Regions from separate parts of the Vibrio rhizosphaerae genome, predicted to be linked through region 2. Evidence: predicted binding sites of a transcription regulator. Region 2 holds the regulator's gene; each other region holds the start of a gene.
The links. The regulator PurR, encoded in region 2, represses purine synthesis genes. The targets are predictions, from matches to a motif close to TNANGNAAACGTTTNCNTNA.
Positions count from the first base shown of each region.

Region 1: a site for PurR is predicted at 1,069-1,088, ahead of glpX (class II fructose-bisphosphatase). Genes of this name have one in related genera too.
Region 3: a site for PurR is predicted at 1,592-1,611, ahead of folD (bifunctional methylenetetrahydrofolate dehydrogenase/methenyltetrahydrofolate cyclohydrolase FolD). Genes of this name have one in related genera too.

Region 1 is NZ_AP024903.1:277,486-280,769, reverse strand. It holds gene metF (methylenetetrahydrofolate reductase) at 1-464, shown strand, start outside; gene zapB (cell division protein ZapB) at 582-824, opposite strand; gene glpX (class II fructose-bisphosphatase) at 1,144-2,151, shown strand; gene pfkA (6-phosphofructokinase) at 2,283-3,245, opposite strand.
Region 2 is NZ_AP024903.1:2,050,056-2,053,339, reverse strand. It holds gene glgA (glycogen synthase GlgA) at 1-265, shown strand, start outside; gene OCV37_RS08755 (TfoX/Sxy family DNA transformation protein) at 417-1,007, opposite strand; cyclic di-GMP riboswitch class I at 1,135-1,220, opposite strand; gene purR (HTH-type transcriptional repressor PurR) at 1,363-2,373, opposite strand; gene elyC (envelope biogenesis factor ElyC) at 2,673-3,284, opposite strand, start outside.
Region 3 is NZ_AP024903.1:1,299,390-1,302,673, reverse strand. It holds gene OCV37_RS05610 (alpha-2-macroglobulin family protein) at 1-30, opposite strand, end outside; gene OCV37_RS05605 (VOC family protein) at 291-659, opposite strand; gene OCV37_RS05600 (GNAT family N-acetyltransferase) at 753-1,223, opposite strand; tRNA gene OCV37_RS05595 (tRNA-Arg) at 1,402-1,478, opposite strand; gene folD (bifunctional methylenetetrahydrofolate dehydrogenase/methenyltetrahydrofolate cyclohydrolase FolD) at 1,695-2,552, shown strand; gene OCV37_RS05585 (lytic murein transglycosylase) at 2,705-3,284, opposite strand, start outside.

The DNA of each region.
Region 1 (3,284 bases), 1.7 Mb from region 2:
ATGATTTTGATATTTCTGTCGCCGCATTTCCTGAAGTCCACCCCGAAGCGAAAAGTGCTCAGGCCGACCTGCTGAACCTCAAACGTAAAGTTGATGCTGGCGCGAACCGTGCCATTACTCAGTTTTTCTTTGATGTTGAATGTTATCTGCGATTCCGTGATCGTTGTGTCAGTGCCGGTATCGATGTGGAAATCGTACCGGGTATTCTTCCGGTGTCCAACTTTAAACAAGCCGCTCGCTTTGCCGCACAAAACCATGTCAAAGTGCCGGGATGGATGCACAAACAATTCGACGGATTAGATGACGATCCGGTGACGCGTCAGCTTGTCGGAGCAAGCCAAGCAATTGATATGGTGCGAATTCTTGGTCGTGAAGGGGTCAAGGACTTCCATTTCTATACGCTGAATCGAGCAGAAATGACCTATGCACTGTGTCATACACTGGGCATCCGGCCACAAGCATAAATCGAATCCCCATCTCTCCCATGAAAAATGCCGACAAAAATGTCGGCATTTTTTGATATCGCGTGGACGATATAGAAAACTTGAACCTAATCGTATTGATATAAAAGGTCCTGCGCCTTACTCCATATCTTCCATCTTACCCAGCAAATTGCGAATGCGTTCCTGCCATGCCGTCTGCTCTTGCTGAATATCCTGTACCCGCTGTTCCAGTTCATCACGGCTGGTTTTCAACTGAGTTGCTTCTTCAATCAATTTCTGTTTTTCTTCTTTTAATTCTTCGACCTCCATTTGAAGGAGTGTGATGGTATCAACAGCAGTTTGAATTTTGGCTTCTAATTTCTCTAATACTTCAAAAGACATGCTTATATCCTTTACGATTCTGCACTTGCAATGATGATTGTACTTAGCTGTTCATTCTACTCAGCCACGGCTGGAGAAACACGCTCTATCTTGAATATTTTCACCATTCGATTAAAAAACCGACGTGAATTGACACGATTCTTACTTTGCTTGTTCTTCGTCGCCCATTCAATCCCTTCTTGGACCCTGAAATATCGCTGAAGATCTGAGACCGCTTTGATCAAGTGCAAGAATACACAAGCATTTCAGCAAACGTTTTCGTCGGGATATGCTAAAATTCGACGCAAATTTCCCAGTTTTCCGTCAAGATGGAGTTCACATGAAACGTGATTTAGCAATGGCCTTTTCCCGAGTGACCGAAGGTGCCGCTTTAGCCGGGTATAAATGGCTTGGGCGCGGTGATAAAAATGCAGCGGATGGCGCAGCTGTTGAAGTCATGCGGAGTCTGTTGAATAAGACAGAGATCACCGGGGAGATTGTCATCGGAGAAGGGGAAATTGATGATGCCCCAATGCTTTATATTGGCGAGCAAGTCGGTTTGGGAGGCGATGAAGTTGATATCGCAGTGGATCCGATTGAAGGCACCCGCATGACAGCCATGGGACAGTCAAATGCACTCTCAGTCTTGGCAGCAGCGGAAAAAGGTAGCTTTTTGAAAGCCCCCGATATGTATATGGAAAAATTGGTTGTCGGGCCGGGCGCCAAAGGATGTATCGATCTCAATCAACCCCTCAAACAAAATCTCGAACATGTTGCACAGGCATTAGGTAAATCACTGGATAATCTGGTCGTCATTACTTTGGCTAAGCCCCGTCATGAACAAGTCATCGCAGAAATGCAACAATGGGGTGTCCGCGTATTTGCCGTACCCGATGGTGACGTGGCAGCTTCAATTTTAACTTGTATGCCCAACAGTGAAGTCGATGTGATGTATTGTATCGGCGGCGCACCGGAAGGCGTGGTCTCTGCCGCCGTAATTCGCGCCTTAGACGGTGATATGCATGGTCGTCTTCTGCCTCGCCATGAAGTCAAAGGTGACACCGATGAAAACCGCCGAATCGGACAGCAGGAAATTGAACGTTGTCAGCAAATGGGCGTTGAAGCCGGGAAAGTGCTGAGGATGGAAGATATGGTCCGCAGTGATAACGTCATTTTCTCCGCAACGGGAATAACCAAAGGTGATTTACTCGATGGTGTTACCCGTCAGGGAAATATTGCGGTCACCGAAACCCTGCTCATCCGTGGCAAGTGCCGGACAATTCGCCGGATTCAATCGACGCATTATCTGAACAGAAAAGATCCGGAAGAGCGGATGTGGATTGTCTGATCATTTTTCGCAATCTGACGGTAAACAGATGTCGGTAGAATAATAGTCATAGGAAGAAAACCGGACTTAATAACCGATACAAAAAAAGACCGCATACAGCGGTCTTTATTAATATGTGCTACGAAAAAACCTTAAAACAACTCTTCGGCAACTTTGTATAGATCCTTACGGACAGGACGCTTCATATTCTCGATTGCATCAATGATATCGTGGTGAACCAGATCTTCTTTCTGAATACCGACACAACGACCACCATGACCTTCCAGCAAGAGATGAACCGCATAGTTCCCCATGCGAGACGCTAACACCCGGTCAAATGCAGTTGGCCGGCCACCACGCTGAATGTGTCCAAGAACAGTCGCACGCGTTTCACGCTTGGTCGCTTCTTCAATCTTCTTCGCCAGAACATTGGCATCCATCATCAGCTCAGTCAGCGCAATGATGGCATGTTTCTTACCTTTCGCGATGCCGTCTTTCAGATTAGAAATCAACTCATCCATATTCAAGCCCGTCTCCGGGGTGATGATATATTCACAGCCGCCGGCGATGGCAGACATCAGTGTTAAATCACCACAATGACGCCCCATGATTTCAACAATCGAAATCCGCTGGTGAGAAGATGACGTATCGCGCAAACGGTCAATGGCATCAATGACGGTATTCAAGGCAGTCAGATAACCGATGGTATAATCGGTACCGGCAATATCGTTATCGATGGTGCCCGGCAAGCCGATACATGGATATCCCATTTCTGTCAGCTTCTTCGCGCCCATGTAAGAGCCATCGCCACCGATGACAACCAGAGCCTCGATACCATGCTTTTTGAGGTTATCAATCGCTTTTTCACGAACATGAACCTCTTTAAACTCAGGGAAACGAGCTGAACCAAGGAATGTACCACCACGGTTAATCACGTCAGAAACACTCGAACGCTCCAGCTTAACAATCCGGTCTTCATAAAGTCCCAGATAGCCATCATAGATGCCGAAAACTTCTAAACCAGCGCCTAATGCAGTACGGACAACGCCACGAATCGCAGCGTTCATCCCTGGGGCATCACCGCCACTTGTTAATATCCCGATCTTTTTAATCATGCTCACCCTCTAAAATATTGGGAATGTCACTCTAATAGA
Region 2 (3,284 bases):
GCTGCCGATTGTTCGGGAAGTCGGTGGCCTCAAAGATACTGTTTTGGACTACGACCATTTTCCCGATAAAGCAACGGGGTTCAGTTTTATGGAACCGACACCGGAAGCATTACTTATCTGTATGCAGCGGGCACTGCTGTTTTATTTGCAGCAACCGGAGAAAAAGCTCGATATGCAGTTGCGTGCGATGCTGCAAGATTTTCGTTGGGAAGATTCTGCCGAGCAGTATGTCAGGATGTATGAGGCCGCATTAATGGGCTACTAACGCATATACTGATTATGATTCGTGGATAATCATAAGTAATTGAGAAAAAACAAAGCACCGCGAACGGTGCTTTGTTGGTTTTGACTCGACGATCAAATGGGGTTGTATACGGTGAAACATGTATACGATAGTGGAAAGTTTGATCGTTCAATTAAATTTGCTGAGCCAGCTCATCACGTCTTGCCTGAGAAATTACAGACCAGTGTTTTCCTTCAATTGCACCCTCTAATGCCCATAAGAGCTCTAGTGGCGGTTGTGTTGAAGGATGAGAGCTTAGAATCGCTTTATATGCGCTGAGAGATCCTTTTTGATGAAGTTCTTCAACAGAATTAATTCCAGCTTTGCGTAGCATCCGTTCGGTTGCCAAGCGAAGATTAGGCAGATCTTTCAATCGCTGCGGTTTTGCCTCTACATGCGTCGTTTTTTCATCTTTCGCATTTAAGTAGGCTTGCTTTGCAATGTTGAAAATTGTATCTACATCATTCCAGTAGTCTGCAGGAAGCGCAAAATACTTGGTCACAACCGGAAAACCACGTTTTGTATACACATAAGGTTCAAACCCTTTTGCTTTAAACGTCTCCAGTGAGTGATTGTCTGCCCGTATATGAAGTTTGTCTTGAACGACAAGTGCAAACATAATGTCGTTTACGAAAATACCAAACCCGCCGAACATTGAGCGTGATTTGACACGGCCTAGTTGTTCAAAAAGCCGCATTGAATCTTTAAGAATTGGTTTGTCCATGCTTTACGTCTCGGTGTATTTTTAAATGAATACGCCACCAAAATCAGGTCCGAGAATTTAGCAAAAGAATGCAGAAAGTATGTTAACAAAACGTCAAAGATTGACGAATGTGAAATGCATTTTTGCCATCGGTAACCCCGCTACCTATCATTTTCATGGTTTAGGCCGGAGGCTTTGCGTCCCATCTTTTCAGATGGTTTGCCCTGTGCGTGACACTTTTCCAGTACGGAATTATGGAGTAACCATCGAAATGCCTACTCCACAATGTGTGATTCTAGTCCAATTAATAAATGTTATCAATAGAAAGAAAGTGGTTGGAGGAATGACCTCCCTCCAACGAAATGTCAATTAGGTGTTAATTTTTGTTTAAATCCTTAACGGTGTTGCGTTCTACAATTTCAGGATGCATTTCAAACGTTCTGCGTTCATGTTCCTTACTTTTGATCCGTTCCAATAGGATTTCGAAAGCGTTTTTTCCGACCCGGCGTTTCGGCTGGTGAATGGTTGTCAGCGGTGGAGAAAAATATTCTGAGATCTCAATGTTATCATAACCAATGACCGATATATCATCCGGGACCTTTATACCTCTCTGCTGTAAGCGACTCATCAGCCCTAAAGCCATTGTGTCATTAAAGCAAAAAACAGCTGTCGGTTGTTCATCCATTGCAATGATTTTATCAGCGGCTAAAACGGCAGTATCACACTCAAAGTTGCCTTCCAGAATCCAGTCTTCATTGGGTGTCACTCCCACTTCAGCCATTGCTCTACGGAACCCTTGAATCCGCTCCAGGCAAGCCGCTTTTGACAACTGTCCACTCAAACAGGCAATTTTGCGATGACCTTTATCAAGCAGATACTTGGTTGCAAGGTAGCCGCCTTCTTCTGAATTATCGATAATTTTATCCGCTTGAGAGCTCTCCGGCCCCCAGTCCATAATGACTTTGGGAATATCATTATAAGCTTCCAGCATATCTAAAAGTTCGGCGGTCAGATCGGAACACATCACTAACATCCCATCGACTCGTTTCTCAGCCAGCATCCGAATATAATCACGTTGCTTCTCATACAGGCCACCGGTATTACACAAAATCAGCGTGTAGCCTTGTCGGTAACAATAGCTTTCAACACCATCAATGACTTCAGAGAAGAAGGGATTGGTTGATTGAGTCACTAACATCCCGATGGTTCGCGTTGAGTTACATTTCAAACTCCGGGCGACAGCACTGGGTGCATAGTTGAGTGTTTTCACGGCTTCCATGACTTTTTCCTGAGTCGTTTCTGCCACAAACCGAGTTTTGTTAATTACGTGTGAAACAGTTGTTGTTGAAACTCCCGCCAAGCGGGCAACGTCTTTTATCGTAGCCATAGGTATTGTCCTGTCGCTTATGCTGAAGATCCAGCAGTCCGGAGCAAATTACAATTGAAAGAATAGTGATGAAGATTTTATCTATACTTCGTCATTGGATAACCCGTCGCGAAAGCATCTTGAGGTTATTCGCCAATAAGGACAAAAACCGCTAAATTTAGCGGTTTTTGTCGGTCTAAAATATGCTTAACCGCGAATTTTAGACTGCCGGTTCAGGAATAGCAATCAAAATGAGGCACTCTTCTGCTCGTCCGCTGGTCTTTGCCATGAATTGAGACTGTATGATGAAATCATGCATGCTAAAGCTTCTGTTTCGCCGGTTCGGCAACGGTTGCTTCCTGATTCGCGACCCAGTTTTTCAAGTAGTGCCAGAATTTCCCCAATGTTTCATACCAATATCTTTCTGTCTGTTCGAGATAAATGGCTTTCGGCGCATATTTTATCCAAGGCTGCGCTATATTTTTATAAGACAGATAATTGGTTGGGGCAGGGATCGGGTTGAGGCCAGCAGACTGGAACTCATGTAATGCACGATCCATATGACTGGCAGAGGTGACGAGCACTAGTTTTCGCGGTCCGACAAAACTTGCGGCTAGCTGAGCTTCTTCCCAGGTATCTTTGGCACTTTCCAGTAACACGATATCGGATTTTGCTACACCGAGTGACAGAGCAACTCTTGCCAGCATTCTGGCATGACTAAACCGGGTACCGCCGGCATATCCGGAAAGAATCAAACGAGATCCCGGATACATCCGCATAATCCGGATACCTTCCGTCAGTCGCATGAGAGCGGAACGACTGAGTTGAGAGGTCGGCGGGAGTTGATCATCGACAACATGACCGCTGCCAAGAACCATGATGTAGTCAATGCTACCCTCTACAGGTAAAAAGGCTGAATATTTGCGTTCCAG
Region 3 (3,284 bases), 750 kb from region 2:
GAAATTAAATCTTGATAAAAAAGACAACACGTTAAACATTCCTTTTACGCTGGTGAAGTTGCGATAGTATAAGAGCGCTCCATGTTTATCAATTACCATTCAAGCGCATCTGATTTCATAATTTCATCGATTAAATTCAATCCTTGAATAAAGATCACAATAGACGTGTTTCAAATGTTAGACAGAAAATCATTCACCGAAGCATGATAAAGCTTTTCCGGGCAGGACGCCCGGAAAAGCGGAGGCTGGAAAGGTGTAAACCGTGATGCTGTCGATTCGGCTCACGCTTGTTACATATACACACTCACCTCAATCAGATTTAAATCCGGGTCGAGGAAATAGACCGACTGAATCGGCCCGCTTGCGCCTGACTTTTCGACCGGACCTTCGACAATTTCAACCCCTTCACCGGCTAAATGGTTGACGACGTCGCCTAAAGGCCAGTCAGAGATTAAACACACATCACCGGAACCAACCTGCGCTAAGTTTCGGGGTTCCTGGCCTAAGATTTGAAAGTTGATCTTTTGGCAGCCAAATTTAACTGCTTTACGCCCATTGGCAAACGAGACCTCTTGCATGAGCAGAACTCGTTTGTAGAAGGCGACCGACCGTTCAATATCCGAAACTGTCAAAACGATATGATCAATATGACTAATCAAAATAATATCTCCTGTGTTCCCTGTGTGCGATGAACACACTGTATAGGTCAATCACGTTCGGTAACTAAGAGACGACAGAACGATCGCCTTGGCTTAGTCGAGATGCCGATACATGATGTGCGACTGGTCTTGAAAACCGAGTTGCTGATAAAACTTTTGCGCCGATTGATTAAAGGTCATCACTTCAAGTCTGATTTGCGCGGCGCCTCGTGATTTTGCCCAATGCTCACAGGCAGCCATCAGTTTGGTTCCAATACCAGACGCACGATGTTTCTCATCAATGACGATCGTTCCAACACGACATATCGGACAATCAACAATAAATGGAATGGTATCATTTTGAGTCATCATCGCGGTCAGAAAGCCGACAACCTGACGGTCTGACTCGACCAGCAAAAACAATGAAGATTCATCATGATTGAGCATATTCAGCCAGAACAATTTATCAGCGGCTGAAGGTTTGTTGAATGCGAACGGTGCGTTTTCAAAGTGTAGCATTCCTATTTGCTCACTTAAAACCAATAACGCGTCGATATCTGTGACTTCTGCGTGTCTAATTTTCATCATGTCCTTTGATCTCAACCGTCCGGTAAATTCGGGTCTGAGCATCTGCATCACCTGTGAACACTGATACTTGACTCACTTTGAACTACATTACCCTGTGTACAGACTGGTTTTCAACGATTCAGACAAAAGAAAAAGCCCCGACGATACAAGTATCATCGGGGCTTATCGAAATAAGTGGCGCGCCCTACAGGATTCGAACCTGTGACCACATGCTTAGAAGGCACGTGCTCTATCCAACTGAGCTAAGGGCGCGTTACGGGGTGGGATTATACGAGTTCATCGGCGTAAATCAACGAGTTTCTCTAATTGAATGTTTTAACTGCCTAAAAAATTACCATCCTGAGGGAGAGCTCAGAAAATAAACCAGAAGCAAACGTTTGCTTATAGATGTTCTTGAAAAGATCTGCGACAATGCGCGCAAAAATTTTGCTATTCTTTTGTTTCGCGACGCTTGTATAAAGGTAAGCCATGACTGCTCAAAATATTGATGGAACTCTAATTTCCAAAACTGTTCGTGCCGAAGTCTCTGCACGGGTGAAAGCAAGAACCGATGCAGGACTTCGGGCGCCGGGACTGGCCGTGGTTCTAGTCGGTGAAGATCCGGCTTCCCATGTTTATGTCGGCAGTAAACGCCGGGCCTGTGAAGAAGTCGGCTTTATTTCCAAGTCATTCGATTTACCCGCCAATACCACGCAACATGCATTACTTGAACTGATTGACGAACTGAATGCCGATGCCAGTATTGATGGCATTCTGGTCCAGTTGCCTCTGCCTGCCGGTCTGGATGCAACCCCCATTCTGGAAAGAATCTTGCCGCACAAAGATGTGGATGGTTTCCATCCTTACAATGTCGGACGGCTTGCACAACGCATTCCGACGCTTCGTTCCTGTACGCCGAAAGGCATCATGACGCTGTTGGAGCGCTACAATATTAACCCGCGCGGCAAGCATGCTGTTGTGGTCGGTGCATCCAACATTGTCGGTCGCCCGATGACACTCGAGCTTCTCTTAGCCGGTTGTACAACCACAACTTGTCATCGCTTTACGCAAGACCTCGAGCAATTTGTACGTCAGGCCGATATCTTAGTCGTCGCGGTCGGCAAACCACATTTCATTCCCGGAGAATGGATTAAACCGGGTGCAGTTGTGATTGATGTCGGTATTAACCGTATGGACGATGGCAAGCTCGTCGGTGATGTGGAATATGATGTGGCGAAGAATCAAGCCAGCTATATCACGCCGGTACCCGGCGGTGTCGGGCCGATGACGGTCGCAACACTGATTGAAAACACCATGCTTGCATGTGAACAATTTCACACCGATTAAGATCGCGGTTTCATCTCACTGATGAGGGCTGTCAGCACAGAGATAACATACCCGATTTACCGACACCGATATCCGTGTAAAAACCGATGTAAAGAAAACCATGTAAAAAAGGCTCCGTTCAGGAGCCTTTTCTTTGCCAGTCCGATTACCGGTTAGTTCATAATAATACGATCCGCGAGATGACTGACCGCCAATGCGAAGTAATAAGAGCGGTTCCACTTCATCAACACGTTATAGTTGTTATAGATCAAATAAACGCGGCCCTGCTCATCATCGGGGGCAATCAGCCACGCCTGAATATCGTCTTTCAACTTCGGTAACGGGCTACCATCATAACGTGTCACCCCCAGTTCACTCCATTGGTGGAGCATTTTACCCTGTGCTTTGCCTCGTCCGCTCAGACTCATGTCGAACCCTCGGGGTAAATGGACCTGACGCCCCCAAATCATGTGTTCATTCCAGCCGGACTGACTCAGATAATTCGCGGTTGATGCAAACACATCCGCCCGGCTTCCCCAGATATCTTTTTTCCCGTCGCCGTCACCATCGGCCGCAAAAGCCAGAAACGAGCTCGGCATAAACTGACACTGCCCCATGGCACCGGCCCAGGAGCCTTTCATCGCTTGTGGTGAAATATGTCGTTCATCGAGGATTTGCAGTGCTGCCATCATTTCTTTGCGGAAAAACTGCTCACGGCGTCCGTCATAGGCTAAGGTCGCCAAAGCATCGATC